One region of the Beijerinckia indica subsp. indica ATCC 9039 genome, then DNA from elsewhere that is predicted to be linked to it. Evidence: predicted binding sites of a transcription regulator. Region 1 holds the regulator's gene; each other region holds the start of a gene.
The links. Region 1 encodes PhoB, which activates phosphate uptake and scavenging genes when phosphate is short. Its sites were predicted from a motif close to TGTCATNNANCTGTCAT; they were not measured.
Positions count from the first base shown of each region.

Region 2: the regulator PhoB is predicted to act here: its motif matches at 6,483-6,499, upstream of BIND_RS00585 (UDP-2,3-diacylglucosamine diphosphatase).
Region 3: the regulator PhoB is predicted to act here: its motif matches at 7,499-7,515, upstream of BIND_RS08165 (acid phosphatase).

Region 1 is NC_010581.1:3,865,170-3,874,754, reverse strand. It holds gene dgcA (N-acetyl-D-Glu racemase DgcA) at 1-486, shown strand, start outside; gene BIND_RS17325 (RMD1 family protein) at 538-1,677, shown strand; gene phoB (phosphate regulon transcriptional regulator PhoB) at 1,778-2,536, opposite strand; gene phoU (phosphate signaling complex protein PhoU) at 2,533-3,264, opposite strand; gene pstB (phosphate ABC transporter ATP-binding protein PstB) at 3,334-4,110, opposite strand; gene pstA (phosphate ABC transporter permease PstA) at 4,107-4,946, opposite strand; gene pstC (phosphate ABC transporter permease subunit PstC) at 5,039-6,025, opposite strand; gene pstS (phosphate ABC transporter substrate-binding protein PstS) at 6,200-7,291, opposite strand; gene BIND_RS17290 (site-specific tyrosine recombinase XerD) at 7,639-8,616, opposite strand; gene BIND_RS17285 (histidine kinase) at 8,627-8,773, opposite strand; gene mtaB (tRNA (N(6)-L-threonylcarbamoyladenosine(37)-C(2))-methylthiotransferase MtaB) at 8,825-9,585, opposite strand, start outside.
Region 2 is NC_010581.1:125,643-135,227, forward strand. It holds gene BIND_RS00560 (methyl-accepting chemotaxis protein) at 1-1,379, opposite strand, end outside; gene BIND_RS00565 (S1C family serine protease) at 1,870-2,916, opposite strand; gene BIND_RS00570 (c-type cytochrome) at 3,295-3,732, shown strand; gene BIND_RS00575 (cytochrome b/b6 domain-containing protein) at 3,729-4,454, shown strand; gene BIND_RS00580 (glycosyltransferase family 4 protein) at 4,431-5,513, opposite strand; gene BIND_RS00585 (UDP-2,3-diacylglucosamine diphosphatase) at 5,515-6,369, opposite strand; gene BIND_RS00590 (helix-turn-helix domain-containing protein) at 6,729-7,346, shown strand; gene BIND_RS00595 (aspartate aminotransferase family protein) at 7,398-8,663, shown strand; gene BIND_RS00600 (hypothetical protein) at 8,750-9,585, opposite strand, start outside.
Region 3 is NC_010581.1:1,812,902-1,822,486, forward strand. It holds gene BIND_RS08135 (hypothetical protein) at 1-108, shown strand, start outside; gene BIND_RS08140 (GNAT family N-acetyltransferase) at 155-697, opposite strand; gene nifK (nitrogenase molybdenum-iron protein subunit beta) at 1,346-2,905, shown strand; gene BIND_RS08150 (hypothetical protein) at 3,133-3,864, opposite strand; gene BIND_RS08155 (hypothetical protein) at 4,021-4,518, shown strand; partial or broken gene BIND_RS21280 (IS481 family transposase) at 4,701-4,817, opposite strand; gene BIND_RS08160 (DUF983 domain-containing protein) at 5,177-5,590, shown strand; gene BIND_RS08165 (acid phosphatase) at 5,695-7,293, opposite strand; gene BIND_RS08170 (cytochrome-c peroxidase) at 7,672-8,835, shown strand; gene BIND_RS08175 (patatin-like phospholipase family protein) at 9,168-9,585, shown strand, end outside.

The sequences.
Region 1 (9,585 bases):
GCGCCCGAGGCGACCCTGATCGTCGATGCCAACGAGGCTTGGACCGAGACAATGCTTGGCCCCTATTTCGAGGCTTGCGCGGCGGCTGGTGTCAAACTGATCGAACAGCCCTTGCCAGCCGGCCAGGATGCGATGCTTGCAAAAATTTCAAGGCCCGTGTCCATTTGTGCGGATGAAAGCGCTCATGATCGCGATGGACTCGAGGACCTTGCGGCCCGCTATGATATGATCAATGTCAAACTGGATAAAACCGGTGGTCTGACGGAGGCCCTGTGTCTCGTCGAGGCGGCGCGCGGGTTGAAACTCGATATCATGCTTGGATGCATGGTGGCGAGTTCGCTGGCCATGGCCCCCGCCATGCTGCTTGCGTCACAAGCCCGGTTCGTCGATCTCGATGGCCCCCTGCTGCTTGCGAAGGATCGTCCCCATGGGCTCACCTATGAGGGCTCCCTTGCTTATCCGCCCGCGCCCGATCTTTGGGGATGAGTGCGATGGGAAAAAGCCATTTGATAGATTATCGATCGACGCGGAGCCATTATGCAGCCTCAAGGTGAAGTCGTCGTCACATCGGGCGATATTATCGTCTATCGCCTGTTCGAACTCGCCGACAGTATCAATCTCGATCTAGCCGAAAAACATTGGCTGGAGCATACAGGCTCCCTCGGCGCTCGGCGCAAATTGCAGGCAACGCCGGCAAAAGCCGTGGCCTATAACGTGCCTCCAGTCGTTCTGACGCTTGATCCCTTGCCCCTGAAACTGCGGACTGAGGATCAGGCGGCACGCAATGTCGAAGCGCAAGTGACGGCGCGCCTTTATGATATCGGCATCGTCACCCTCACCATGCGTTTTTCGGTCAGCCATCTTGGCTGGCACGCCTATTCCGCGCTGCTCAACGCCATTAACGCGACGGTGGGGCCGACATCGGGCAGCCTCCTTTGGCGTGACATGGTGAAGGCTTTGCGCGGCCCACTCGATGGTGCTCTCGACAAGCCGATCGATTCGCCGCTGGAAGAAGATTATATCGTCGGCTTCGTGCGCTCGTTCGACCGGCCCTTGACTGGCCAACAGATCTTGAACGAGATCGATCTGGTGCCGCTGCTGTCCGGCGAAACTCTGCCGCTTTCGGAGCGCGCGCGCCAGGATCTTCTGCGCAATCATTTCTCTTATTATCTCGATGATCTCGCCGTGCTCACCTGGGACCGCGCTTTGGTCGTCGATCCGCGCGGCGATTCGGATGTGCTCGATGTCGTCGAGGTGGCTAATGCCCAATTGCTGGAAATCAGCTATTTCAACAAATTGCTCACCGATGAATTGCCGCGCATGTATGATCTCGTCGAGACCACGCATCGGTCGAGCGGCCTTTGGTCATCCAGAAGATTGGCCGGCCTCGCGCGGCGTTTGTATACATTGTTCGCGGAAGTCACGGAAGTGAAGGAACATGTCGACAATGTTCTGACCGTGACCGAGGATGTCTATCTTGCCCGCATCTATGCCGCCTCGCTCACCCTCTTCCAGGTCAATGCGGTCGGCAATGCGGTCGATCAGAAACTGGCGATCATCCGCGATACTTACATGGCGCTCTACGATGATGCCTCCGGCGGCAGGGCCGATGCGATGGAAATCGCCGTCGTGGCTCTGATCGCGTTGGAGATCATCCTTACGCTCATTCATTGGTAATACCAACGGTCATAATGAATGACCTTTGGTAAAACGAGCTTCGCGTAAAGAGGCGTGTTTTCCCGATTGGGTGAATCGGGAAAACACGCTTTTTTCAAAATTATTTGCCGAAATGCTCGTCGAAGGAATAGCCGGCGCCGCGCACCGTGCGGATGGGGTCCTGTTCCTCGCCGATCGACAAGGCCTTGCGCAGGCGCCCGACATGGACATCGACGGTGCGCTCGTCGATCTCCGCCGCCTCGCCCCAGACGCCGTCCAGCAATTGCGCGCGGGAAAAGACGCGGCCTGGCCGGCCCATCAGATGATCGAGCAGGCGGAATTCGGTCGGTCCGAGATGGACATGCCGCTCGCCGCGATGGACACGCCAATTCTCCCGATCGAGTGAGAGATCACCGGCGGTGAGCAGGCCGGTGATACGGTCTGGTCGCGAGCGGCGCAACAGGGCGCGGACACGCGCCATCAATTCGGGCACCGAGAAAGGCTTGACGATATAATCATCGGCGCCCGTCGCGAGCCCCCGGATCTTTTCGCTTTCCTCGCCGCGCGCCGTCAGCATGATGATCGGCAGCGCCCGTGTCTTCTCGCGCGCACGGATGCGGCGGCAGATTTCAAGGCCGGAGACACCGGGCAGCATCCAGTCGAGAAGGACGAGATCAGGCAGGCTTTCATCGAGACGGGCCTCGGCCTCGTCGCCGCACTCAAGGCTCTCGACCTCGAAGCCCTCGGCCTCGAGATTATAGGTGAGCAGTGTGCTCAAAGCGGCCTCGTCCTCGACGAGGAGAATGCGCGTCGTCGCGGTCGATGTTTTGTTGCGCGCGGAATTGCTGCTCTTGCTGGAAACCTCTGCTGTCTGGTTCATGCGGACACCGTTGTCGAGAAGTCGGAAAGATCGGGCCGACCCTTGGGACGTTCGGTCGGCAATGTTTCTCCGGTAACGAGATAGACCACTGTTTCGGCGATATTGGTGGAATGATCGCCGATCCGCTCGATATTCTTCGAACAGAACAGGAGATGCGTGCAGAAGGAAATATTGCGGGGATCTTCCATCATGAAGGTGAGGAGGTCGCGAAACACCGAATCCTCGAGCGCGTCGAGTTCGGCATCGCGGGTCCAGACCGCGCGCGCCCGTTCGGCATCGCGCAGGGCATAGGCGTCGAGGACGTCCTTCAGAAGGAGGGAGGCGGTCTCATGCATGCTCTTGAGGCCGATGAGGGCGCGCGGAATCCGCATTTCCGTGGACAGTTTGATGGCGCGCTTGGCGATGTTTTTGGCGAGATCACCGACCCGTTCGAGATCGCCGGAGATCCTGATCGTGGCAATGATTTCCCTGAGATCCACCGCCAGCGGTTGCCGTTTGGCGATGGTCAGGATGGCCTGTTCCTCGATATCGCGCTGGAGCAGGTCGAGGCGCGGATCATTTTCGACCGTTCTGATGGCGAGATCCCGATCGAGATCGGTCAAGGCGTCCATGGCGTCCGCCAGCATTTTTTCCGCTATGCCGCCCATTTCGGCGATTTTGCGGCCGAGAATCTCGAGCTCCGTGTCGTAGGCCCGAACGGTATGGCTGGTGATCGTGGATTCGGACATAGGGCTCTTCCTCGAATGGTGTGCCTCGCCGTGAACGGGCTGGCGGCGCCGAAAACGGCGCGGAAAAATTCAGCCAAAACGGCCGGTGATGTAATTCTGTGTCTCCTGCCGGTCCGGCGTGGTGAACAGGCGCGAGGTCACATCGAATTCGATCAGATCGCCGAGATACATGAAGGCCGTATATTCGGAGACGCGGGCGGCCTGCTGCATATTATGGGTGACGATGATGATCGTATAGCTGGACTTCAATTCGTCGATCAGTTCCTCGATCTTGGCGGTCGAGATAGGATCGAGCGCCGAACAAGGTTCGTCGAATAAGATGACTTCTGGATGAATGGCGATGGTGCGCGCGATGCACAGCCGCTGCTGCTGGCCTCCCGACAGAGCGAGACCGCTTGAATGCAGCTTGTCCTTGACCTCATTCCAGAGCGCCCCGCCTTTCAGGGCGGCTTCCACACGGTCATCGAGTTCGCTCTTCGGCAGCTTTTCATAAAGCCTTATGCCGAAGGCAATATTCTCATAGATGGACATGGGAAAGGGCGTCGGCTTTTGAAAGACCATGCCGACGCGCGAGCGCAGGAGATTGAGATCCTGATCGGCGGTCAGGATGTTTTCGCCATCGAGCAGGACCTCGCCCTCGGCCCTTTGCCGGGGATAGAGATCATACATGCGGTTCAAGACACGCAGGAGGGTCGATTTTCCGCAGCCGGAGGGACCGATCAAGGCGGTAACCTTGTTGGCATAGAGCGGCATGCTGATGTTTTTCAGGGCGAGCGTATCGCCGTAGAAAAAATTCAGATTGCGGATCGCCAGTTTCTGCGGCGGTGTGGGGTGCGTCGACATCATTTGGCGGTCTTTCTCGTGCCGAGGACACGGGCGAAAATGGAAAGGGCCAAGACGGAAAAGGTAATCAGCAGGGCGCCCGACCAGGCGAGCCGCTGCCAATCCTTGTAGGGGCTCAGCGCGAATTGGAAAATGATGGCGGGCAGGCTCGCCACGGGGCCATTCAGATTGGTGCTGAAGAATTGATTGTTGAGGGCCGTGAACAGGAGTGGTGCGGTCTCGCCGCTGATGCGCGCGGTGGCCAGCAGTACGCCGGTGAGCAAGCCGGCGCGCGCTGCACGATAGGTGACCTTCGTGATGACATAGGACCGTGGCATGCCGAGCGCGGTCGCGGCTTCCGTGAGCGGGCGCGGCACCAAAAGCAGCATGTCTTCGGTGGTCCGCGTCACGATCGGGATAACCAGAAGGGCGAGCGCCAGGACGCCGGCGAAGCCGGAAAAATGACCCATGGGCGCGACCACGACCTGATAGATGAACAGGCCGATGACGATGGACGGTGCGCTGAGCAGAATATCATTGAGAAACCGCACCACGAGGGTGAATTTCGTGCCGCGTCCATATTCGGCCATATAGGTGCCGGCGAGAACACCGAGCGGGGTGCCGATCAGGACGCCGAGAAAGGTGAGGATCAGGCTGCCGACAATGGCATTGAGAAGTCCGCCGGCGCTGCCGGGGGAGGGTGTCATCTGTGTGAACACCTCCAGACTGAGGCCGGAGGCGCCCTCGAAGAGGAGCGCGAAAAGGATCAGGCACAGGCTGCAGAGACCGAAGGCGGTCGCGGCATAGCAGAGTCCGATCCAGACATTGTTTCGGCGCCGCCGCGCGGCGTAGAGCGTCATGATGTGTCTTTCTTCCGCCAGGCTTTGGCGAACCGCCTGTGGTTCGCCGACAATGAGAATCTGAAACGATTATCGTGCACGACAAAAGGAGCTTACTTGCCCTCGGCTCGCATCAGGAGCAGACGGGCCAGAGCCAGAACAAAGAAGGTAATGACGAACAGGATCAGACCGAGGCTGATCAAGGCCGACGTATAGAGATCGCCGACGGCTTCGGTGAATTCATTGGCGATTGACGCCGAAATCGTGGTCGCTGGCGCGAGCAGCGAGCCGGAGATCCGATGCGCGTTGCCGATGACGAAAGTGACCGCCATGGTTTCGCCGAGCGCGCGGCCGAGCGCCAGCATGGCGCCACCCGCGATGCCAGTGCGCGTATAGGGAATGATGACCTTGGTGATGACTTCCCAATGGGTGCAGCCGATGCCATAGGCCGCTTCCTTCAGGACGGCCGGGACGGTCTCGAAGACGTCGCGCGAGATCGAGGTGATGAACGGAAGGATCATAATCGCCAGGATCAGCGCGGCGGTGAGCAGGCCGATGCCATAGGGAGGGCCGGCGAAGAGGGTCGAGAGGATCGGCACGGGCGCGAACGTCGCGATCAGCGCGGGCTGCACATGCTGCTGCAGGAAGGGCGCGAGAATGAACAGGCCCCACAGGCCATAAATGATCGAGGGAATACCGGCGAGCAATTCGATGGCGATGCCGACCGGGCGCCGCAAAGGCTGCGGGCAGAGTTCCGAAAGAAAAACCGCTATGCCGATGCCGACAGGCAGCGCAAGGAGCATTGCAAAAAAGGACGTGAGCAGCGTCCCATAGATGGGCGCGAGAGCGCCATATTTGTCGGTGACGGGATTCCAGGTCTCGGTGATCAGGAAATCGAGGCCGAACGTTCTGAAGGTCGGTATGGAGCCGATCACCAGGGAGACCAGCACACTGCCGAGCATGACGAGAATCGCCACGGTCGAGGCAAAAGTCAGGGTCCGATAGAAGCGATCGCTGGATTTGAAGAGCTTGTAAACTCTTTCTCGCTGGTCCCTTCGCGCGGGAGCAAATGTCTTACTTTCCGCCAGGATTTCGACCACTCCTCATCTCCCTTGGTAGCGCCTAACATATGTCAACTTTCGTGTCAGTTTCATTGCTCGGAACCGCGAAAGCATTGGACTTTGAAGAGAATCTTCGGTCCGGCGCATTGTTGAGAATTTCAAGCATGATGCGCGCGTTTCGCCGCATCATGCTGTTTATTTCAGTCCGCTGCTTCAGTTGACGAGCGGCTTGCCGTTGGCGCCCTTGATCTCGGCCGCCCAGGTCTTCTGGATCAGGCTGACGACAGAAGCCGGCAGGGGGATATAATCCAGTTGTTCCGCCAGCGGCGCGCCATGGGCGAAGGACCAGTCAAAGAATTTCAGCGCGGCAGCGGTGGCCTGCTCGTCCGTGGGCTGCTTCGGCACCAGGATGAAGGTCGCCGCCGTGATCGGCCAGGAGGCCGCGCCAGGCTGATTGGTCAGGATCTGGTAGAAACCAGGGGAATTGGCCCAATCGGCATTGGCCGCTGCCGCCTGGAAGGAGGCGGATGTCGGCTGAACCTGCTTGCCCTCGCGATTGACGAGGCCGGTAAAGGTCAAGCTGCTCTGCTTCGCATAGGCATATTCGACATAGCCGATCGAGCCTTTGGTCTGCAGCACATTATTGGCCACACCCTCGTTGCCCTTGGCGCCAATGCCGACAGGCCATTCAATGGCGGTCGAGGCGCCAACCTTGGCCTTCCAGTCCGCGGAAACCTTGGACAGATAATCCGTGAAGTTGAAGGTGGTGCCGGAACCGTCCGACCGATGCACAACGGCGATCGCGGTGGAAGGCAGAGACAGGCCGGGATTGAGAGCCTTGATGGCGGGATCATCCCAGGTCTTGATCGTGCCGAGGAAGATCTTGGCCAGCGTTTCGCCGTCAAGAACGAGAGCGCCCGGCTTCACGCCGTCGAGATTGACCACGGGCACGATGCCGCCCATGACCTGCGGCCATTGCACCAGGCCCGCTTCGGCGAGTTCACTGGCTTGCAACGGTGCATCGGTAGCGCCGAAGGTCACCGTGCGGGCCTTGATCTGCTTGATGCCGCCGCCGGAACCGATCGACTGATAATTCATGCCGATGCCGGTTTCCTTCTGATAGGCCTCGGCCCATTTGGCATAGACCGGGAAGGGGAAGGTCGCACCCGCGCCGGTGATGATGGTTCCCGCGGCTTTAGCCGAATCGAGAACAGGGGCAAAAGCCGGAAGAAGCGAGCTGGTGAACCCGAGGACAGCCGCCGTCAGCAGAGTCCTCCTGACGATGCGGAGATGCGAAAGATTCATTTTATGCCTTTGCACCGATTGAGGGCGTAGAAAGTGGACGCAGACATGGTCATCGGGAAGCGGGCCTTGCCTATAAAATCCAACTCACAGGGGTGCCCAACTCCAGGAATCCGGCACGTGACGTCCACCGTTGAGGCATTCTCGATCAGAATCGGACTTGCCAGGATCGAAGAGCCGGAACCGGCTCGTTGGAGGGAAGCTCCCACGGGCCAGAGGCCTTGCGATCGATCCAAGAAGGTCTTTATGAAAGCGATATGACATGGAGATGACAAGATGGGCAAGCGGGAGCTCGTTTTATGACGGCCCCGTCTGATCGAGACGCGACCGATTGCCCTGTTTCCGGCACTTTATACGGCTTTTTCCGCCTTTTCCGTTTGATCCGGTTTTTCCTCCGCCAATGGATGGAGGTCGCGCACCATGGCTTTCATGCGTTCGTCAAGGACGTGCGTATAGATCTGCGTCGTCGCTATATCGGCATGGCCGAGTAATTCCTGCACGATTCTGAGATCGGCGCCATTTTGCAACAAATGGCTGGCAAAGGCATGGCGCAGGACATGCGGGCTGATCCGCGCCGTATCGATCCCGGCAGCGGCGGCGACGACTTTGAGATCGCGGGCAAAGGCTTGCCGACTGAGATAGCCGGTTTCGCTATCGGCGGGAAACAGCCAGCCGCCTTTGCTAAGGCCAAGGTGTTTCTGGTGCAGGAGATCGCGATAGAATGTAATCGCCCGCCGCGCCACGGGCGGCAGCGGCACGAGCCGCTCGCGTCCGCCCTTGCCGCGAATCGTGATCAGCGGGTCGGCGCCACGCATGGCGGAATCCGGCAGTGAAACCAGCTCGGAAACACGCAGGCCGGTGGCATAGAGCAATTCCAGAAGACAGGCGGTGCGCGCCGCCCGGACCCTTTCGCCAAGCGGTCGGGCGGGATCCTCAAGACCTTCCTTCGAGACGGTGAGGAGACGCTCCACCTCGGCCATGGTCAGGGTTTTGGGCAAGCCGCGGCTGCGGCGTGGCCCTTCGAGAATCAAGGCGGGATCGTCGGAGCGATGGGATTCGGAGGCGAGAAAACGATGAAATTGCCGGATCGCCGATAGGCGGCGGGCGCTTGAGCTCGGTTTCAAGCCCTGCGTTTCAAGGTCTCCGAGATAGTGCCGGATATCCTCGCTTGTCGCGTCGAGAAGGCTTCTGCCTCGATCGGCAAGCGCTTGCGCATAATCGGTCAGATCCCGGCCATAGGCCTCGAGCGTATTGCGCGCGGCGCCGCGTTCGGCGCCGATCATGTCGAGAAAGGCTTCGATCAGCGAATGCTGGCGCGCGACGGCCAAGGGATGAGTCCTATTTCGTATTGAGACGGGCGGCGGGAATCGTCTGACTCATTTCGCGTGATTGCGGTTCGATGAAGGTTGCCAGCGCCCAAAGGCCCGCATAGCCGAGACCGCCAAGGATGGCGAGGGTGAGAAGGAATCGAAAGAGGCTCGGCACGCATCAATCTCCAGCGACGGCTCTTTTTAACGGAAATCTCTTGCTCCCTTCTTAAAGAGGGATCGCGTTCATCGACCCACTCCTGTCAGGAACGATGGCTCCCTGGAGGACTTCGCCATCGCTGCCGGTGATCAAGGCCTCGACCAGTCGTCCAGGGGCAATATTGTGCAAGCGCACCGGTGCGAAATCTTCCGTCCGGGCCAGGCCGCCGCGCTCGCTGAGGAGACGGCGCCTGTGTCCGACATGCGTGCCGAGATGGGAGGCCAGTGCGAGGGTCCCCTTTTCCCGCAACCGCCGCGCCCGCTCTTTAACGATGGTCGGGGCGACGGCAGGCATGCGCGCCGCTGGCGTGCCGGGCCGGGCGGAGAAAGGGAAGACGTGCAGGGAAGTCAGGCCACAGGCGTCGACCAGATCGAGCGTATCGGTGAATTGCGCCTCCGTCTCGGTCGGAAATCCGGCGATGAGATCGGCGCTAAAGGCGATGTCCGGGCGCAAACGGCGCAATTCGGCACAAAATCGGATGGCATCGGTGCGTCCATGCCGGCGCTGCATGCGTTTCAGGATGAGATCCGAACCGGCCTGTAAAGAGAGATGCAGCGAAGGCATCAGTCGCTCTTCCTCGGCGAAGCAGCGCACCAGGACGGGATCGGCCTCGATGCAATCAATTGAGGAAAGGCGCAGGCGTGGGAGGCTGGGGACCTCGCGCAGGATTCGTCGAACCAGATCGCCGAGACGCGGAACGTCAGGCAGATCGGAGCCATAGGATGTGAGATCGACGCCGGTGAGAACGATTTCGAGAAAACCCCGCGCTG
Region 2 (9,585 bases), 430 kb from region 1:
TCGACTTCTGATGTCGAGGCCATGATGAGGCTCTTGATTTCCTTCGCCGCTTCCGCCGAGCGCTGCGCCAAGGCGCGGACCTCCAAGGCGACGACCGCGAAACCGCGGCCAGCATCCCCCGCCCGCGCGGCCTCGACGCCGGCATTGAGGGCGAGCAGATTGGTCTGGAAGGCGATCTCATCGATAACGCCGATGATCTGATTGATCTGTTGAGCCGATTTGGCAATGCCGTCCATGGCCTCGACGGTTCGACGCACCACTAAGCCGTTCTTCTTGGCATCCTCGTTGGCGGCAACCACGATCTGGCGCGCGTGGAGGGCTCCTTCTGCCGCTTTTTTGACAGTGGCGGTGATCTGATCAAGCGCGGCGGCGGTCTCTTCGAGGCTTGCCGCTTGTTGTTCCGTGCGTCGCGACAGATCGTCGGCGGCTGTCGAGATCTCCTGCGTTCCCGACTGTATCGTCTGGGTGCTGTCCGTGATCTGCAGCATCGTCGACAGGAGTTTCTCGAGCGAAAGATTGAAGTCCGAGCGAAGTTTCTCGAAAGCCGGGATGAACGCTTTCTCAATTCTATAGCTAAGATTGTTGTCGGCCAATTGCGCCAAGCCGAGGCCAATCTCGTTGACGGCGCGAACACGCTCAGTGACGTCGGTCGCAAATTTGGTGATCTGCACGACTTTGCCGTTCTGATCGAAGATCGGGTTGTAGGAGGCTTGTATCCAGACTTCCTTTCCACCTTTGCCGATACGCTTGAACTCGGCGGCAATGTATTCGCCGCGATTCAATTTCTTCCAGAAATCCTGGTATTCTTGCGATCGCGCATAGGCGGGCTCGACGAACAGGCTGTGATGGCGACCCTGGATCTCCTCGATGCGGTACCCGAGTGTCTTCAGGAAATTCTCATTGGCGGTGATGACGTCACCGGCCGGAGTGAAATCGATCATCGCCTGAACGCGCGAGATTGCATTGATCTTGCTTTCATATTCCGCGTTCCTGAGCTTTTCGCCAGTGATATCCGTCGCCACTTTGACGATCTTCATGACGCGCCCGTTTGCATTGATCACCGGATTGTAAGACGCCTGAATCCAGACCTCCTTTCCGCCTTTGCCGATGCGTTTATACTCGCGCGCATCGAATTCCCCGCGGCTCAACTTGGCCCAGAATTCTTGATAGTCCGGGCTGCGAACAAAGGCCGGCTCGATGAAAAGGCTGTGGTGTCGTCCCTGGATCTCGGACAGGTCATAGCCCATCAGGTCGCAAAAGTTTTCATTGGCTGAAAGGATTGTTCCGCTCGGGTCGAACTCGATGATGGCGAGTGACCTGCTAAGGGCCGCAAGCACCGCTCCAGCCTGCGACCGTGATGGGACAGAAAATCCAAACATAAAGGCACTCCAGATCAGTGTGCAAGTCAGAGGTGCGCGCGTTGATTTTGAAATGCGCCCAGCCAAAGAATGAATATTGGTCTGCGCAAATCTAAAATCACGGCGTTTTCTTGATGATTATCGTCGATTTCGGTGGTCGGAAACGTGTTAAGACATAATGTTTTAGAAGGGCAGTTAGGGTCTTGTAACGAGGTTATAAAATGATGGTTTATTATAAACTCGTTATAAGTTATATTTTTATTCAAATTAACACTTATTGTTAAGTGTATATTTGTGCGTTAATCCCTTTCTAGGGTAGTTGTCTTGAAGATATACTTGGCAAATGTAATGCCAGAGCTTTTCGGATGCCGCTCAGCGCGTCCTTCAGGAAGAGGGCCTGATGATCATCAGGCCCTCAATGTTCGGGTCCTGCCTCGTGATCCATTTGTGCTCAATGAATGGGCAGAATCGCGACCAAGATTGTCATCAACCATTCTCGGTCGCGATGCTTTTATCGTCTCTCGTGCAGGGCGACCCAGAAGCGGCGCTGGTCGGAGCGGCGCAGCAAATCGATCGGCACCGTCCGTTCGATCTTGTCGGCATCGAGCAGACGGATCAGATCTTCCGCGCCGGTGACCGCCTGCCCATCGAGGGCGAGCAGGATGTCGCCCGTCAGCAAACCCGCATGATCGGCCGGACTGTTGGGTTCGACCGCGCTGACCATGGCGCCGCTCTTTTGCGTCAAGCCGAGACGCAAGGCGATCCGACGCGGCAGGGGGATCGTGGTCGCGCCTATGCCGAGATGAGCGCGACGCACCTTGCCATGCCGCACCAATTCGCCGAGCACGAAACGCGCTGTATTGGCGGCGACGGCAAAGCAAATGCCCTGGGCGCCGGCGATGATTGCCGTATTGATGCCGATCACTTCCCCGCGCGAGGACACGAGCGGTCCGCCGGAATTCCCCGGATTGAGCGAGGCATCCGTCTGGATGATGTCATCGATCAGACGCCCGCCTCGCGCCGGCAGCGAGCGGCCCAGCGCGGAGATGACGCCCGCCGTGACGCTCGTGTCGAAGCCGAGCGGATTGCCGATGGCGATCGCGATCTCACCGGGCTTCAGTCTCTTGGAATCGCCGAGTTTCGCAGCCGGCAGATGCGTGTCTTCATCGATGCGCACCAAGGCAAGATCGGTATCCGGGTCATCGCCGAGTATCCGCCCCGACAGGCGCCGCCCGTCGAGCAAAGTGACCTCGGTGCGCCGGGCGCCCTGCACGACATGGCTATTGGTGAGCAGCAAGCCGTCCGGCGAGACGATCACGCCCGAGCCCGAGCCGGCATGACGCCCTTGGGCGTTGCGGATATCGAGCTTGACGACGCTTGGCGCAAGATTTTCGACGACCTTGGTGACGCTGCGCGAATAGGCATCGAGTAGCAGAAAATCGTCGTTTTCGGTTTCGTCCGTCTCGCGTGGCGCCGTGAATGCGGCGGTGAGAGGCTGTGTTTCAGGGGTTTCTGAATCGGGTTCGTTCAAGATAGGGGTGAAAACAGTATCGAACATCCTTTTAGTCCCTGGGCGGACTGGCTTTCGCCAATCGACGCCCGTTTGAGAATTGCGCGGCTGTTACCGCGCTCTGGTTGTAGGACATATGGGAAAGCCTCGCCGGGCTGATAAGGGCCGGAGCTGGCTAGAGCATCAGATTGGTCCCAAATGGCTCCCACTTTTGGGACCAATCTGATGCGCTTTTAGTAAAATAGAGCTCGGGCGCCGCTATCGATCTTCTATGGGGGTAAGCCGCTGGCCAAACACGTCCACTCCAGCAAATGTGATGGAACGATCCATGGAGACGGCAGCGGCCAGCTTGTTCCTGGCGGGAATTGGTTTTATCGCTTGGGAGAGGGTTCTGGCAAAGCCGGACAGGCTGGAAAGCGGAGGTCGATGATGCGCAAGAAACTTCTCCTTGGCACCTTATTTCTGATGTCCGCTACCAGCCTTCTTGCTGCCAATGATCCCATTGCCCAGCGCAAGGATATTTTGAAGGAGATCGGCGAGGTGACAAAGCCCGTCGTTGGCATGTTGAAGGGCGAGGTGCCATTCGATCGCGCCAAAGTCGATGCGGCACTGACCGCCTATGCCGACGGCATTCCGAAATTGCCCAGCCTCTTCCCGGATGATTCCAAGACCGGGGGCAAGACCGAAGCCAAGGCGCGGATCTGGGACGAGAAGCCGAAATTCGAGGCTCTGTTCAAGAAATTCGGTGAGGATGTCAAAACCACACAAGGCACGATCACCGATGTTGCCAGCCTGAAAGCCAATTTCCCCAAAGTGTTGGGGGACTGCAAAAGCTGCCACGACGATTATCGCGAGAAACATTGAGCGGGCTTTTCATCATGCGGGATGGCCGGCATGGTGCGAAAGGCACTGTCGAAGCCTGGGATCTGCCCACGCGCCTGTTCAAATGGATGCTGGTTCTGCTCGTCGCCATGGCCTGGCTCAGTGACAAATATGGCGTGGCCACGCCCGAATGGCACAAATGGAATGGCTATACGATCCTGGTGTTGATCGTGTTTCGCCTGTTGTGGGGTTTCTTTGGCGGCGTGACCGCGCGTTTTTCCAGCTTCTTTCCAACGCCGCAGCGGATTTTTGGCTATTGCGGCGCGCTGGTGCAAGGGCGGAAGCTTCCTTATCTCGGCCATAATCCGCTCGGTGCCTGCATGGTGCTTTTGCTCCTGGCCGCTGTCTTTTGCCAGGCCGTGCTTGGCCTTTATTCGGCTGATCCCGATCGTCTCGTGATAGAGGGACCGCTTAGCGGCACGTTGTCGGACGCCTCAGTCGATGAGGCTTCGCATGTCCATCGGCTTGGATTTGATTTTCTCTTGATCTTGATCGGCCTGCACGTCCTGGCCAATCTCGCCTATGATCTGATCGGCAAGGAAGGCATGATCCGCGCGATGGTGGTGGGACGCAAACCTGCGGCTCTCTATGCGGATATGCCGCGATCGGCGCCGGGCTCGCTTTGGCTCGCCTTCACCTGTCTGATCGCCGCGGTGATTCTTGTCTTTGGCGGCATTTTTCTACTCGGCGGGCGCTCCCTTTGAAGCCTTTTTGCGGAGATTTGGTCGCGCCACCGGCCGGGCGATCGGTGCCGTGCCGCGGTGGTCGTAGACTGCGGCTATATTGTCGAGGAACTGACGGGCGCTATTGGCCCAGGTAAAGGTCAGGGCATGGGTGCGCGCCCTTTCGCGCGGGATGGTGAGCGCCTCGATGCAGGCGGTGCGCAGGTCGAAGTCGAGCACGCCGGCCCCGCTGGTCCCGATCGTGTCCAGAGGACCTTGAACCGGCAAAGCCGCGACCGGGCAGCCGCAGGCGAGTGCTTCCAGGACGACCATGCCGAATGTGTCGGTCCGGCTCGGAAACACGAAGACATCGGCGGCGGCATAATAACGCGCGAGTTCATCGCTCGGCATGGCGCCAAGAAAATGCGCCCGGGGATGGGCCTGTTGCAGCGCGGCTCTGGCGGGACCATCGCCGATGACGAGTTTCGAGCCCGGCAAATCGAGACCCAGAAAACTCGAGAGATTTTTTTCCGGCGCCAGACGGCCCGCATAAAGAAAGATCGGACGTGGAAGCGAGAGCGGCACCGCTCGATCGGGATGGAAGCGTTGATGATCGACCCCGCGAGACCAGATCCGGGGCCGATTGAATCCGCGCTGCTCGAGTTCCCTGGCGAGGCTCGGCGTTGCGACCATGAGCCCATTGCCGGCATTGTGAAAACGCCGCAGGACACCGTAGCTCACCCATTCCGGAATCGGGACGCGCTCCCGGATATATTCGGGAAAGCGCGTGTGAAAGCTTGTCGTGAACGGGTGGCCGGTTTCCAGACAATAACGGCGCACGGCAAAGCCGATCGGCCCCTCGGTCGCGATATGAATGTGATCGAAACCTTGGCCGTCCAGCCGCTTTTTAATGCTCCGCCAGCCGACCAGGGCGAGCCGAATCTCCCGATAGGTCGGCAAGGGAAGGGTGGCATAGCCTTGCGGACTCAGGAAATCGACTTCGACACCTTGCTCGTTCAAGGCTTTGGAGAGACTTTCCAGGGAGCGCACCACGCCATTGACTTGCGGCTGCCAGGCATCGGTGGCGATCAGAATCCGCATTTTAGGCCGCGGCTCTCTGCGCCGCCGGAAGATTGGCCTGTCGGGCCAGACGTTCGCTGGCCGTGGCTTGCCAGCGCAGGATCTCGAGCCGCCCATCGGCATGTTCGGCGATCGCGGTGCAGGATTCGACGAAATCACCCGTATTGATATAGGTCACGCCGTCGATTTCGCGGATGGTGGCGTGATGAATATGGCCGCAGACGACGCCATCGGCCCCGTGTTTGCGCGCTTCCTCGGTCAATGTCATTTCGAACGCGCCGATGAAATTCACGGCATCCTTGACCTTCAGCTTCGCCCAGGCGGAAAACGACCAGTAAGTGAAACCAAGCGCCCGGCGCGCTTTATTGAACCATGTATTAGACCAGAGCGCGACGTCATAGGCCCAATCGCCGAGCCAGGCCAGCCAACGGGCGTGCTGGACGACAATATCGAACTGGTCTCCATGGATGACGAGCAGGCGCTTGCCATCCGCCGTCTCATGGAAAGCATGATCGACGATGTCCACGCCGCCGAAGGTCATGCCGATATAGTCGCGGGCGAATTCGTCGTGATTGCCGGGCACATAGACGACGCGGGTTCCCTTGCGGACTTTGCGCAAGAGCTTTTGCACGACGTCATTGTGCATTTGCGGCCAATACCAGCCGCTTTTCAAACGCCAGCCGTCGATGATGTCACCGACCAGATAGATCGTATCCGCGTCGTGATATTTCAAGAAATCGACGAGCAGTTCCGCCTGACAGCCGCGAGTGCCGAGATGCACGTCGGAGAGGAACAAAGTGCGGTAATGGGTGGAGGACTCTAAGATCGTATCCACGCTGTTTCCTGACTCTCGAGCGGCAAGGCCTTGAAAACCCATTCTGCACGCCATAAAGCACGCTCGCATGGCGTTGCGATGACGATCGGTCGCAATAACGGTAAAGCCTTGGGCATAATGTTTACCGTTCCGCTTGGTTTCAGGAGCAAAACTTTTTTCATCGACCCATCATCAACGGCCCTAAATAGTCCCACGCCGATCGTCGTTCTGTCGAGCCATTATCGAGAATCACGGATTCTCGATCCGTCACTTTTTAAAGCGTATCCACTTGTCCTCGTCGAAGCGCGAGGAGTCGCGCTTCGACGAGGGTGGATACTATGCGGAAGCAGGATGTTTTCGTTCGATATTCCAAACAAAATCGGTTAGTCTTTCAGCCCATGGCAGGGTGAAGGGCACGTGGCATGGGGGTCGAGGGACGCGATAAGGTCAAGGTTCTGGAGGCGGGTGCGGCGGCTTTATCGAGCCAGCTTGGCAAAACCGTCCAACGGTTGCGCAAGGCCTATAATCTCTCGTTGTCCGAATTATCCGAGCAATCGGGGGTTGCAAAATCGATCATCAGCCAGATCGAGCGCAACGAGACCAATCCGACGCTGGCGACCATCTGGCGGCTTTCGCAGGCGCTCGATGTTTCGATTGAGCGCGTGTTGCAGGCGACCGAGGATGAACCTTTCCTGGAAAAAGCCTCCAAGGGGGACACACCGATTCTAGTTTCCGATGATGGCAAATGCCGGCTGGCGATCATCGGCTGGATCAAGACGGTCGAATGGCTGCAATGGTATGATTTTGCGGCTGATCCCGGTGGCATTCTCGAATCGGAGGCGCATCAGCGTGGTTCCGTCGAAAGCCTTTCGGTGAGTGTGGGCGAACTCGAGATCGAGGTCGGCGGCGTGATCGAACGCGCCAAGGCGGGCGAAACCCTGCGTTATCGTTGCGACCGGCCGCATACCATCCGCAATGTCTCGCGCAAGCCCGCCTCGGCGATGATGGTTTGCATCCTCAAAGCCGCCGCCATGGAATGAGAGGGCTTTGTCGTTGGCCAGCGCCTCCCCGCCACATCCAGGATCATCTCGATGGATTCGCAACAAATAGGGGAAGCCTATCGTCAGCGTCACTGGCGCTTTCTTGCCGATCTTCAGAAAAAGGCGGGAATGGAATTTGTCGTGGGGCGACGCGAAGGGTCCCATATCTGGAATGTCGAGAATTCACGGCGCCTTCTCGATTGCGGCAATAGCGGGGGCGTTCATTCTCTTGGACATTGCAATCCGGAAATACGACAGCTGATTGCTGAGAGTTTGGAAACGCTCGATGCGGGCATGTGGGTGATGCCAACCGAAGAAGCATTGGCGTTCCAGGACACAGTCAATCGTGCGGATTCGCCCATTCCGGACTGCCGGACTGTTCTGACGTTGAGTGCCTCGGACGCCATGGATGCCACGATCATGTGGTCGTTTCGCGTCACCGGCCGCAAGAAGGTGCTGGCGTTCAAGCATGGCTATCATGGCCATAGTGGTTTTGCCGCGCTGGCGACGGGATCAGAGGCCGAGGGGCTTTTGTCGCATTATTCTCTTCCGGGCGATTATAGCCTGTTTTTTGAGGATTATGGCGATCTCGACGCGATCGAAAGAACGATCGATGCGTCCTGTGCGGCCATCATCATGGAGCCTATGAATTATGAAACCTTCGAGCCCGCGCCTGATGGTTTTCTGGAAGGTGTCCAGGCTTTGTGCCGCCGCCATTCGACGCTTTTGATTCTTGATGAGACACGGTCGGGCCTTGGCCGTTCCGGCCGGCTTTGGATGAGCGGCTTTTATGATATCCAACCCGACATCATCATATCCGGAAAAGGATTGGGCGGAGGCTATTATCCCGTCGGCGCCTTGATCGCTCGATCAGATATTTATGATCTCTGCATGAATAGTGGCCATTGGGGCTATATGGCGAGTCTTGCCGGCAGCCCCATTGGCGCACGGATCGCCATGAAGGTTCTGGATATTGTGCGGCGTCCGGAACTTGTCGCGAATGTCCACCTCTTGGAGAGAGATCTCACCACGCTTTTTTTGGCGCTCAGCGCGAACTTTCCAGATCTCTATCGACCAGCCTGGGTCAGGGGAGGGATTGCCGCTCTCGGCCTTCAGGATGCGCAATTCGCCTCGATGATCCAGCTTGAACTGTTTAGGCGTGGCGTGCTTTGCCACAGCACCTCGCTCATTACGCCTTCCGTTGTCAAATTCTTCCCGTGCTTGACCAGCACACCCTCAATCGTCGAAGAGCTTGGCGGTGCGCTCGAGGATTGCGCGCAATCCTTCCGCAAGCAGGAAAGGGTTTCAACCTCGTAGGGACAGAGTTCGGAGCAGATCGGATATCTCCGATCTGCTCTCCTTAAAGAACAATTGTTTTGGACCCCGCCTCAGAATGACATACCTCAGAATGACATGAAGGTGCCCAGTACGAAAGCATCGCCCGTGACCGAGCCGCCAGCCTGATTGCGCGAGATCAAATGCGTGAACTCGCCCTGGAGTGTGATCCAATCCGTCAATTTATAGCGGGCAAAACCCATCACACTGGAATTCGAGCGCAACAATGTGGAGGGATCACCATAAGTGGCGTTCAACAGACTGATGCCATAGGCACTGCCGATTGTGAAACGATCATAGAACGTGTAGCTGGCCTGGGCATAGCCGCCATAGGAATCCCGCTTCTGGCCCTCGCGGTTGATACCGTCGAAAAACAGGAAGGTCGAGCCCATGCCGCGGCCATAATAGCCATAGGCGAGGAGGCTCACGGGACCGGCATCGAGACGAGCGCCGCCATCGAAACCGACCGCGCGTATATTGGCGCCTGCCGCCAGGGAACCATTGGTCACCACGCTATCGCCGATTTCAGCGCGATGCTGTTGCGTCATGCCAGAGGTCCAGGCCGTCAGCTTCAGGTCATCGCCGTAATGACCGATATATTTCAAACGCCATTGCAGGCCCGGCTGATCATGCGCCGACATTTCGCCCGACAGGCCAGAGTAATTATATTCCTGCAAGGGGGAGAAGACGCCGACAGAGGCCGTGAACCCATAGAAATCGGGCGTCGTATAGGTTATTTGCGGCAGCCAATCCATGTAGAAATAGCCAAAGCCCACATGGCCCAAAGTGGCATTGCCCGGCGCCGCATTGCTGGAAAAGAAGCCGACACCCGGAATGGTCGCATCGTTCAACACGGCGTCGGCGGCAAAGAGGCCAAGATCGCGGCCAATCTTGACCGTACCGA
Region 3 (9,585 bases), 2.1 Mb from region 1:
CGGATGTGCCGAGCGGGCCAGATCTATCTCGAAACGCTGGCTGCCATGCCGGAGCCGGGGCGCAGCCGTATTTATGGATTGGCGGTGGAACTCATGGCGCGCTCCTGAGCACGCGCATCGCAGGCGTGGAGATGGAGCCAGTACCCCGCTGTAATTACAGCGGGGTACTGGCTCCATCGCCGAGCGGTAATTGCATAAGGACCGTGTCAAGCCAGCGGCCGTTTTTCCAGCCTACCGTCTTGAGCGTGCCGGCATGCTGGAAGCCGAGCTTCTCGTGTAGCCGGATCGAGGCGTGATTTTCGGAATCGCCGATGACCGCGACGACTTGACGAAAACCCGCTCCAGCCGTCTCTGCAAGCAGACGGGACAGTAGGCGCTGTCCAATGCCCTGCCCTTGCAGGCCATCGCGAATATAGATGGAATCCTCAACGGTCTTTGAATAAGCGGGCCTTTGTCGGTAGCTGTTGACATAGGCAAAGCCCACGACCTTCCGCTCGAATTCGGCGACGATATAGGGATAGCGATTGGTGGACATGACCCTGCGGCGGATCTTCATCTCCGCCTCGCCGGGCGGTACGATCTCGAAAGTGCCAAAGCCATTGAGCACATGATGGCTATAGATTGCTGTAATGGCGGGAATATCGTTCTCATCGCAATCACGCAGAACGAGGCCATCGACGAGTGCATTGGTGGGCAAGCAGGCTACTTTCTTGACAGGAAGAATTGCAGTGCAGGACGGAGCCAATGGGTCACGCCAGCACTTGGATTTAGTGCAAATTGCGTGCGCGTGGCAAGGTCTTGAGAAAAGCCCGGCGGAAGTCCATGCGCCCAAACAAGGTCTAAGGCCGCTTTTCTTGTAACGCTCAAGGTCGCGCCAGATTTCCAGGCCAGGCATCCAGGGATGTCGCCCTGAACCGGAAAACGCCTAGTATCCATCCTCATTGAAGCGCGACGTGTCGCGGTTCAATGAGGACAAGTGGATAAGTTTAAAAAGCGACGGATCGAGAATCTGTGATTCTCGATACTAGGCCACAAGCCTCCTTGCGAGAGCTCCATCCGTCTTTTCCCAATATTTTCCACAAGGTGGCACGGGCAATTTGCAAGTTTTATGAAGCCGTGTTATATCCAATTAGATATAGCTTAGACCTGGGGCCGTGCTAGCGGCACCCTGTCCCCCTTCTCGAAGACTCGTCCTTCCCGTGACGAACATTCGAGATTGCTCGACGGTGGTTTTTGTGACCGTCGGCATTCTGCCCGCAGAGGTAGCGCCTGTGTTCGGTCCCTGGCGGCCCGTAGCCTTGCGCCTCCTCTCCTCCTTCCCCCAACGACGATCGGATTGCTCTTCATGCCGCAAAACGCCCAATCGGTTCTCGACCATTTCGATCTCTTCAAGCAGCCCGAATATCGGGAAATGTTTGCCAATAAGAAGAAATACTTTGAAAACGCGGTCGCCGAGGTTGAAGTGGACCGTATCCGCGAATGGATGAAGACGCCGGAATATCAGGAGAAGAATTTTGCTCGCGAGGCCCTGACGGTCAATCCGGCCAAGGCCTGTCAGCCGCTCGGCGCTGTCTTCTGCAGCAGCGGATTCATGGGCGCACTCTCGTTTGTGCATGGATCGCAAGGCTGCGTCGCCTATTACCGCAGCCATCTGTCGCGGCATTTCAAGGAGCCCTGCTCCTGTGTCTCTTCCTCGATGACCGAGGATGCAGCGGTGTTCGGCGGTCTCACCAATATGATCGATGGTCTCGCCAATACCTATAATCTCTATCGCCCGGCAATGATCTCGGTCTCGACCACCTGCATGGCCGAGGTGATCGGCGACGATCTCAACGCCTTCATCAAAACGGCGCGAGAGAAGGGTTCGATCCCGATGGACTTCGATGTCCCCTTCGCGCATACACCGGCCTTCGTTGGCAGTCATGTCACCGGCTATGACAATATGCTGAAGGGCATTCTCGATTATTTCTGGGAAGGCAAGGCCGGCATGGCGGAAAAGCCCGTGCGCGAGCCAAATGAACGGATCAATTTCATTGGCGGTTTCGATCCCTATACGGTTGGCAATCTGCGCGAATTGAAACGCATTCTCGATCTTTGGGATCTTGATTACACGATCCTGTCCGACAATAGCGAAGTGTGGGATACACCGACCGACGGCACGTTCCGCATGTTCGACGGCGGTACCAGCGCCGAGGAAACCACGGCGGCGCTTAATTCCAAGGCGACCATCTCACTGCAGGAATATTCCACGCAGAAAACCTTGCCCTACATTGCCGCGCATGGGCAGGAAACAGTCGCGCTGAATTGCCCGCTCGGCGTGCAGGCGACCGACAAGCTCCTTCTGGAAATCGCCCGTCTGACCGGCAAGCCAGTTCCGGACGTCATGCGCAAGGAGCGTGGCCGTCTTCTCGATGCGATCGCCGATTCCTTCGCCCATATCCATGGTAAGAAATTCGCCATTTATGGCGACCCCGATCTTTGCCTCGGCATGACGGCTTTCCTGCTGGAGCTCGGGGCGGAGCCGGTGCATGTGCTTTCGACCAATGGCGGCAATGAATGGGCCGAAAAGGTCAAAGCTGTCTTCGCGTCTTCGCCTTACGGCGCCAATTGCCATGTCTATCCCAATCGCGACCTCTGGCACATGCGTTCCCTGCTCTTCACCGAGCCGGTCGATTTCCTGATTGGCAACACTTACGGCAAATATCTCGAACGAGACACGGGTACACCTCTGATCCGTGTCGGCTTCCCGATCTTCGACCGCCATCACCATCACCGCTTCCCGATTTATGGTTATCAGGGCGGCTTGCATCTCCTGCGCTACATGCTCGACGCGATCTTCAATATGATCGACCAGACAACCAATGTGCCGGCGCATAGCGATTACAGTTTCGATATCATTCGCTGATCCATGCGATGACGGCGGCCTTGCAAAAGGCCGCCGCGACGACAGAAAGAAAAATCCTCGCGGCGACCGTCTGGTTTCCGCGAGGATTTTTTTTTGTAACGATGATGCTGGGAGTTCGAGCCAAATAAATAGGTGGCTGGGAGCGAAACGTGAAACATCAACCGCATCGAGCATCGGCATCACTTCATAGAGCCAGAATGTCAGCGGCTCGCAGCCGAACGAAAAAATCATGAAAAATGGAATAAATTAATAGTCGTAATTCTACGCCATACGCCGTCCAAGCTCTTTGCGTAGATCGCAGCAGAGCCCTCGCCTTCAGGTGGCATTTTTATAATTCCCGCTCCGGGGATTGAACGATATGACCAGTATATCGACGTAATAACAATTATAGCAATATTATAATTATCATCGAAAACGGGAAATGTGTAGCTAATATGGTGGATGTCTATAGCCTTATCTTCATTGATTCCGGATGCTTTTTCCCTCTCTTTTGTAGACTCTTTGCTACAAAGCGCATCGTTGCTTGGGTGGATAATATCTTTAGGGGCCATTCCTAAATATGGTTTCGTTTCTGAATATGGAGGAGACAAGTCCGCATGAATCTTCAATCCCAAATATTGCCGAGCAACTGACTCAGGGATCGAATACTCACCCCATTCCGCCTCTATTTCGCAACGTTCAGCTTTAGGCTCATCGGCAAGCACTGATCGAAATAGATCTTCTGCCTCTTTTTTGAGCCTAGCCTGCTCCTCTTCTAATTTTATCTCTTCGGCATCTTCTGCCTTCACCACATCGTGGGAGGCAATGTTAAATGCCACAAGGAAAGAGCCAAATAAAAGCGATCTTGATAATTTCATTGATCGTGGTCCGTTATTCTCGATACATTTATGACAAAAAATTAAAGGTCCAATGATGGCATCAGCAGTATCCGTAGCAGAATAACTTAATAGGCTTTGCACGCAAGTATCTCGAGGAATTGTATAATCACAGCGGTGTATCGGAAACCGCATGAGGTACGGCCGATTTCGTGTGGTGCAAATTTTTTGAATTTGTACGCATTATCGTCAAAGCTAAAGGGAACAAGGCCTTGGATCAGATCGGCTTGGAAAAGCGAAATGAACGATAGTGCGGTGGATAGGACTGACGAGCCTCAGCTCTTTCCAGCAACCTACCGAACTCCGATGACAAAGCAGGTGAAGCCATTGTTGACTGTCTCTGTGCTGATGCTTCTAGCGTTTTTTGGGCGGGTGCACCTCAGTCTTTCGTCACCAGCCTGGGAGTGGATTTTTGCACTTTTCGCCTTAGGATTAGTTCTTTTCAACAGGCTTAATGAAGGCATGTGTTGTGTGACACTCTATGATGATCATATCGAAAAACGAACATGGCTAGGTAAGCAGACATGGCGGCGAGAAGACGTTGCTCGGATACTTCCAGGCCAATACGGGGGCTTCTGGCTCTCCCATAGACACAACGGGGGCTACTATTTCATGGTGCCGGCAGGCATCGAGCGAGACGCCGCGTGGGATGCTTGGTTGGCCCATGTTCCCAAATATGCAAGCAAGCCTCCTCTGCTTGAGTGCATTATTAAGTGGTTCCGAGGCGAGGACACGTGAACAAACGAACAATGATAAATGCCGATTTTTAGGTGCTTAGTCCCGGCACGTGATGGAACGAATTTAGGATGAATCTTCCGTTTCGTTTGTCCAGACTTTTCAGATGTATTCAAATGGCGTGAGGCCCTTCAATGCCTTGAGCCGTCAGCCGTAATTGTAGGCGTTGAGGAAGGTCGTCAGGTGAATTTGGCGACGGTCTTCTGGTTGATCCCACAGCGTCTGGCGAGAGTTCTCAGGCTTTTTTGACTATTTTGTATCGCTCGACGCACCGTCTCTGTCGTCTTGGCGCATCCCTCCATTCTGCAGAAAGAATTGCACCATCAAAGTCTGGATCAAACACCCAGAGCACCAATCCCAAAAGCCCCTTTTTAGGACCAATCTGATGCATTTTCAGAAAAGAGAGAGCATCGGATAGGGTTCACTTTGAAAGTCCGATCCTCTACGCCACAAAAATACGTCTTTTCAATATCTTAAAAATTCTTTCAAAATATCAAATTATAATATATATAAGTGTTAAGTGATGAAGGCGGTTTCCGGCTTTCGGAAATATCTCCCTCTTCGCTGAGGGGATGAGCTATCAGGGAGACTTCGGGTGGATGAGTCTTTCTCGTGGAAATCCGAGGCCATGGTGGCTGGCTTTGAATTTTGAGGAACGATAATGTCTGAAGATCGTGACTGGCCGGCGCTTTCGCCGATTTCGACTGGCATCAGGGGGCGCTGTCCTCGCTGTGGCAAGGGCCATTTGTTTCGCGGCTTTCTAAAGCTTCGCAAGAGCTGCGAAGTGTGCGGCCTCGATTATTCCTTCGCTGATCCGGCCGATGGTCCCGCTTTTTTCGTGATCTGTTTCGCCTGCGTACCTAGCGCCATTTTGGCGGTGTGGATCGAGGTGGAATATCAGGCCCCCTATTGGGTGCATCTGTTCACGACGCTCCCCTTTCTGCTCGCGACCTGCATTCCACCGCTTCGGCCTTTGAAAGGCTGGCTCGTGGCAAGCCAATATTTTTATAAGGCGGAGGAGGGACATTTGGCCAAGTCCACCGCGAAAGGTCCAAGTTTAAACGGCGGCGTGTGAAGGCGAGCGCGCTGAGTTTCCAGCACTCTTCATAAAGAAAAGCCTCGGGTCAGTTCACTTCTCGTCGAACGTCCGGGGCTTTTTTGTGGAAGGCCAATTAAGCCTTAGTAATTACCCCTGAGTTCAAGGGCATCGGTCAGATCACCCAATTTTGGCTCGCCGGCTTGGGCCATCGCATTATCCCTGCGGGCAAGTCCTGGCAGAGCGCGAAGATGGAAACGCTTCGTAATGAACCGGATGATCGAAGTCGTATCGTAAGGCGTGTGGTCGACGTAGTTCTTCTTCGCGAACGGAGAGACGATCAGCGCCGGAATACGGGTGCCGGGTCCCCAACGATCCGCCTTCGGAGGCGCAAGGTGATCCCACCAGCCGCCATTTTCGTCATAGGTGACGATGACGACCATACGACCCCATTGGGGGCTTTTTTCGAGATGGGCAATGATATCGGCAATATGCTGATCGCCGGATGTCACATCGGTATAGCCCGCATGTTCGTTCAAATTACCCTGCGGCTTATAGAAGGCCACTTGCGGCAATTTGCCGGCATCGATCGCCTTGATGAATTCCTCACCATTCAAGCCGCCGTCCAGCAAATGCTCGGCGCGCTCCGGTGTCCCGGGAGCATAGGCCGCGAAATAGTTGAACGGTTGATGATGGTATTGGAAATTCGGGACGGTCGCACCATTCTGACCATCGAGCGTAGCCTGCCAGGCGCCGCTATACCAAGCCCAGCTAATACCCTTGGCGCTGAGCAGATCGCCGATCGTCTTCTGCGTTTGGGGCGGCAAGGTCGAGGCATTGGACGGATCGGCATAACGCGGATCTCCGCCCGTGGCTGGCTTGACGGCGCTCGGCTGATAGGGAGGCTGCATCGTATTGACGGCGTAGAAATCCGGCGTGAAAGCGCCGTCGTTCACAAATTTAGGAGGGCCAACGAGCGCCGAAGCCGGCGAATTGGCGGCCAGTTTGAGGGTGACGCCATCAGCCTCAACAGCACTGATACGCGACGCGGCGGGGCTCTTGTTCAAATTCGGATAATAGGGCGTGCACGCACAGATCAGAGCGAGGTGATTGAGGAAGGAGCCGCCAAAAGCGCCCTGGAAGAAATGATCGGCGAGCGTGTAGCGCTGCGCGACCGACCAGAGCGGCAGTTTTGAAACGTCATAATAGCCCATGACCAGGGCGCCGGAATCCGCATAGGCGACGTAACGATCGCTTTTGCCGCCGTTGATCTGCATCTGGTCTTGATAGAAGCGATGCACGAGATCCCGCGTCATGACACTCAAGGAGGCATTGAAGCCATCCGGAGCATCGATTTTGAAAGTCGTATTCGGCAAATGAGCCGTCTGTGCTTCCGTGATGGCCGGCGTCACGCCGGGACCCGTCAGACCACCCCAGATGACCGGCAGTTCCTTCAGGACCGACCCATCGCGATCGCGCTGAGTGATCTGCTCGAGCTTAAGATCGCGCAAACCATCAACGCCCGGGAAATTACCGTAGAGATGGTCGAAGCTGCGGTTTTCCGCATAAATAACGACGATATTTTGGATCTGATTGAGTTTGGCCTGGAAGCGCGGGGTGGTGCTGTCCTGGACTTCCTGCGGCTGCTCATAGCCGGGCGGATTCGTGTCCAAGGCATGGGCTGCGGGGGACAGAATCAGCCCGCTCGCCGTCAATATTAAGAAATGAAACTGCGTTTTCATAATCGGATAATCTTTCCCTGGAAGCCCCTCAATCACCCATTCCGACGAGATGAGTGTGACTTGCGCAGGGTCATAGCGTGCGAGCTTTGCAGTTTCTTGACAATCCAAGCCTTTCTTTGAGGGGAAAGCTAACTAATGGACAAAAAAATGAAATATGGATGGATTGTCGTCTACGCTGACAAGAAAGAGTTTTCACGAGAGGGGATGTCATCTAATCGTCGTGATCAATGAGCATGGTCCCCCCGCGTTTCAACGGTAAGATCCTCCATGCATTATTGTCTCTCTGCCTTTGCTGGTCTGATTTTATTTATGGCTGTTGGAGCCATTATTGACAGTTTTGGGCAAGACAGTTTGGCGCAAGAAAATCCGCAAGGAGGAATGACCAGAGCGACGGCCTATCAACAGGCGAGGCAATTGTCGGAGATCGGCCGGCAGATGTTTTCCGATCCCAGACTGTCGGGCTCGGGTAAATTGTCCTGCGCTTCCTGCCATGATCCCCAGAATGCTTTTTCGCCCTCCAATGACCTTGCTGTGCAAATGGGCGGCAAAACCCTCGATCGAGCCGCGTTTCGCGCGGCTCCGACGCTCACCTATAAACAGGTGACCCCGCCGTCCACGGAACATTATTATGAATCCGACGAGGAAGCTGACGGCAGCATAGACAATGGTCCAACGGGCGGCTTGACCTGGGATGGCCGCGTGGATCGGCGCTCGGACCAAGCCTTGATCCCTCTTTTATCGCCGCTTGAAATGGCGAATGAAGATCGTGCGGCGCTGTCCGATACGATCGAAAAAATTTACGGGCAAGCCTTGCGCGCTGTGGCAGGCGGATTGGTGTCGCAAGACAAGCAATGGCCCCTCGAAGCGGCGATGAAGGCGCTTGACGCCTTTCAGCAGGAGGGCGCGCTCTTCTATCCCTTCTCAAGCAAATATGATGCTTTTCTGCGCGGCAAGGCGGAATTGAGCGAGCAGGAAAAACACGGGCTCGAAATTTTCACGGCAGAGGACAAGGGTAATTGCGCAAGCTGCCATGTCAGCGCGCCGAGCAAGACGGGCACCCCGCCCTTCTTCACTGATTATGGGTTGATTGCGATCGGCGTGCCGCGCAATCGCGACATAGCGCAAAATCAAGATCCGGCTTTTTTCGATCTCGGTCTTTGTGGTCCCGAGCGACAGGATTTCCGTGACAGGCCGGATTATTGCGGCCTGTTCAAGACGCCGACCCTCCGCAATGTCGCCCGCAGAAAAGTCTTCTTCCACAATGGTGTCGTGAAGAGCTTGCGCGAGGCCGTCGCCTTCTATTTCGAACGCGATACGAAGCCGGAGAAATATTATCCCCACGGCGCCGATGGAACGATTGCCAAATATGACGATCTGCCCGCTGCTTACCATGACAATGTCAATAATGAGCCCCCCTTTGGTAAACAGGCCGGAGACCCTTCGACGGTCTCGGAAGCCGACATTGATGCGGTGGTCGCCTTTCTCAAAACCCTGGACGATGGCTTCTCGAGCCAGGAACCCGCTGCGGTGAAGTATCCGTAATCGAGCAGAACGGCCTCATTGTGCTTCGCGGATACACGAAAAGCCGGCCGGTTCGGCGTCTTTTTGCTGGCGACAAGCGCGAAGTTAACGTGACAGGGAATAATTGATTCCTCTATCGTCGTTTGCGTGTGAAACCCTTGAAAAGGTGATCATGCTCCCCGTCGATTGACTTTCTCTGGATGAATATTTCGTCTTGCCGATGGACCTGAATCAATGGGGACGCAAGACGTATCCTGTTTATGGATTTTCACTGAAAATACTTGCCAAGGCAGCGCGGCCCCCTAAAACAAGGCACGCTCGCAAATTGTGGCGAAAAACATGGGAAGGCCAGAATGACGTCTGCCGATCATCCGGATACGCCGATCAAGAAACGTCCCGTCGCATTGGCTTTGCAGGGGGGCGGCTCGCATGGGGCTTTTACCTGGGGTGTGCTCGACCGGTTGCTTGAGGAACCCTGGCTGGAGATCGAAGGGATTTCGGGCACGTCAGCGGGTGCGATGAATGCGGCGATTCTGGCAGATGGTTGGATCAAGGGAGGCGCTCAAGGCGCGCGCGAAGCGCTCGATAACTATTGGAGCCGCGTAGCCAAAGCTGCGGCCTTCAACCCGGTCCAACGTACACCTCTCGATCGGCTGCTCGGCCGCTGGTCTCTCGACACGTCGCCGATGTTCCAATTCTTGGATATGGTGTCGCGCGTAGTGTCACCTTATGAGAGCAATCCCTTTGGCTTTAATCCCTTGCGTTCCATTC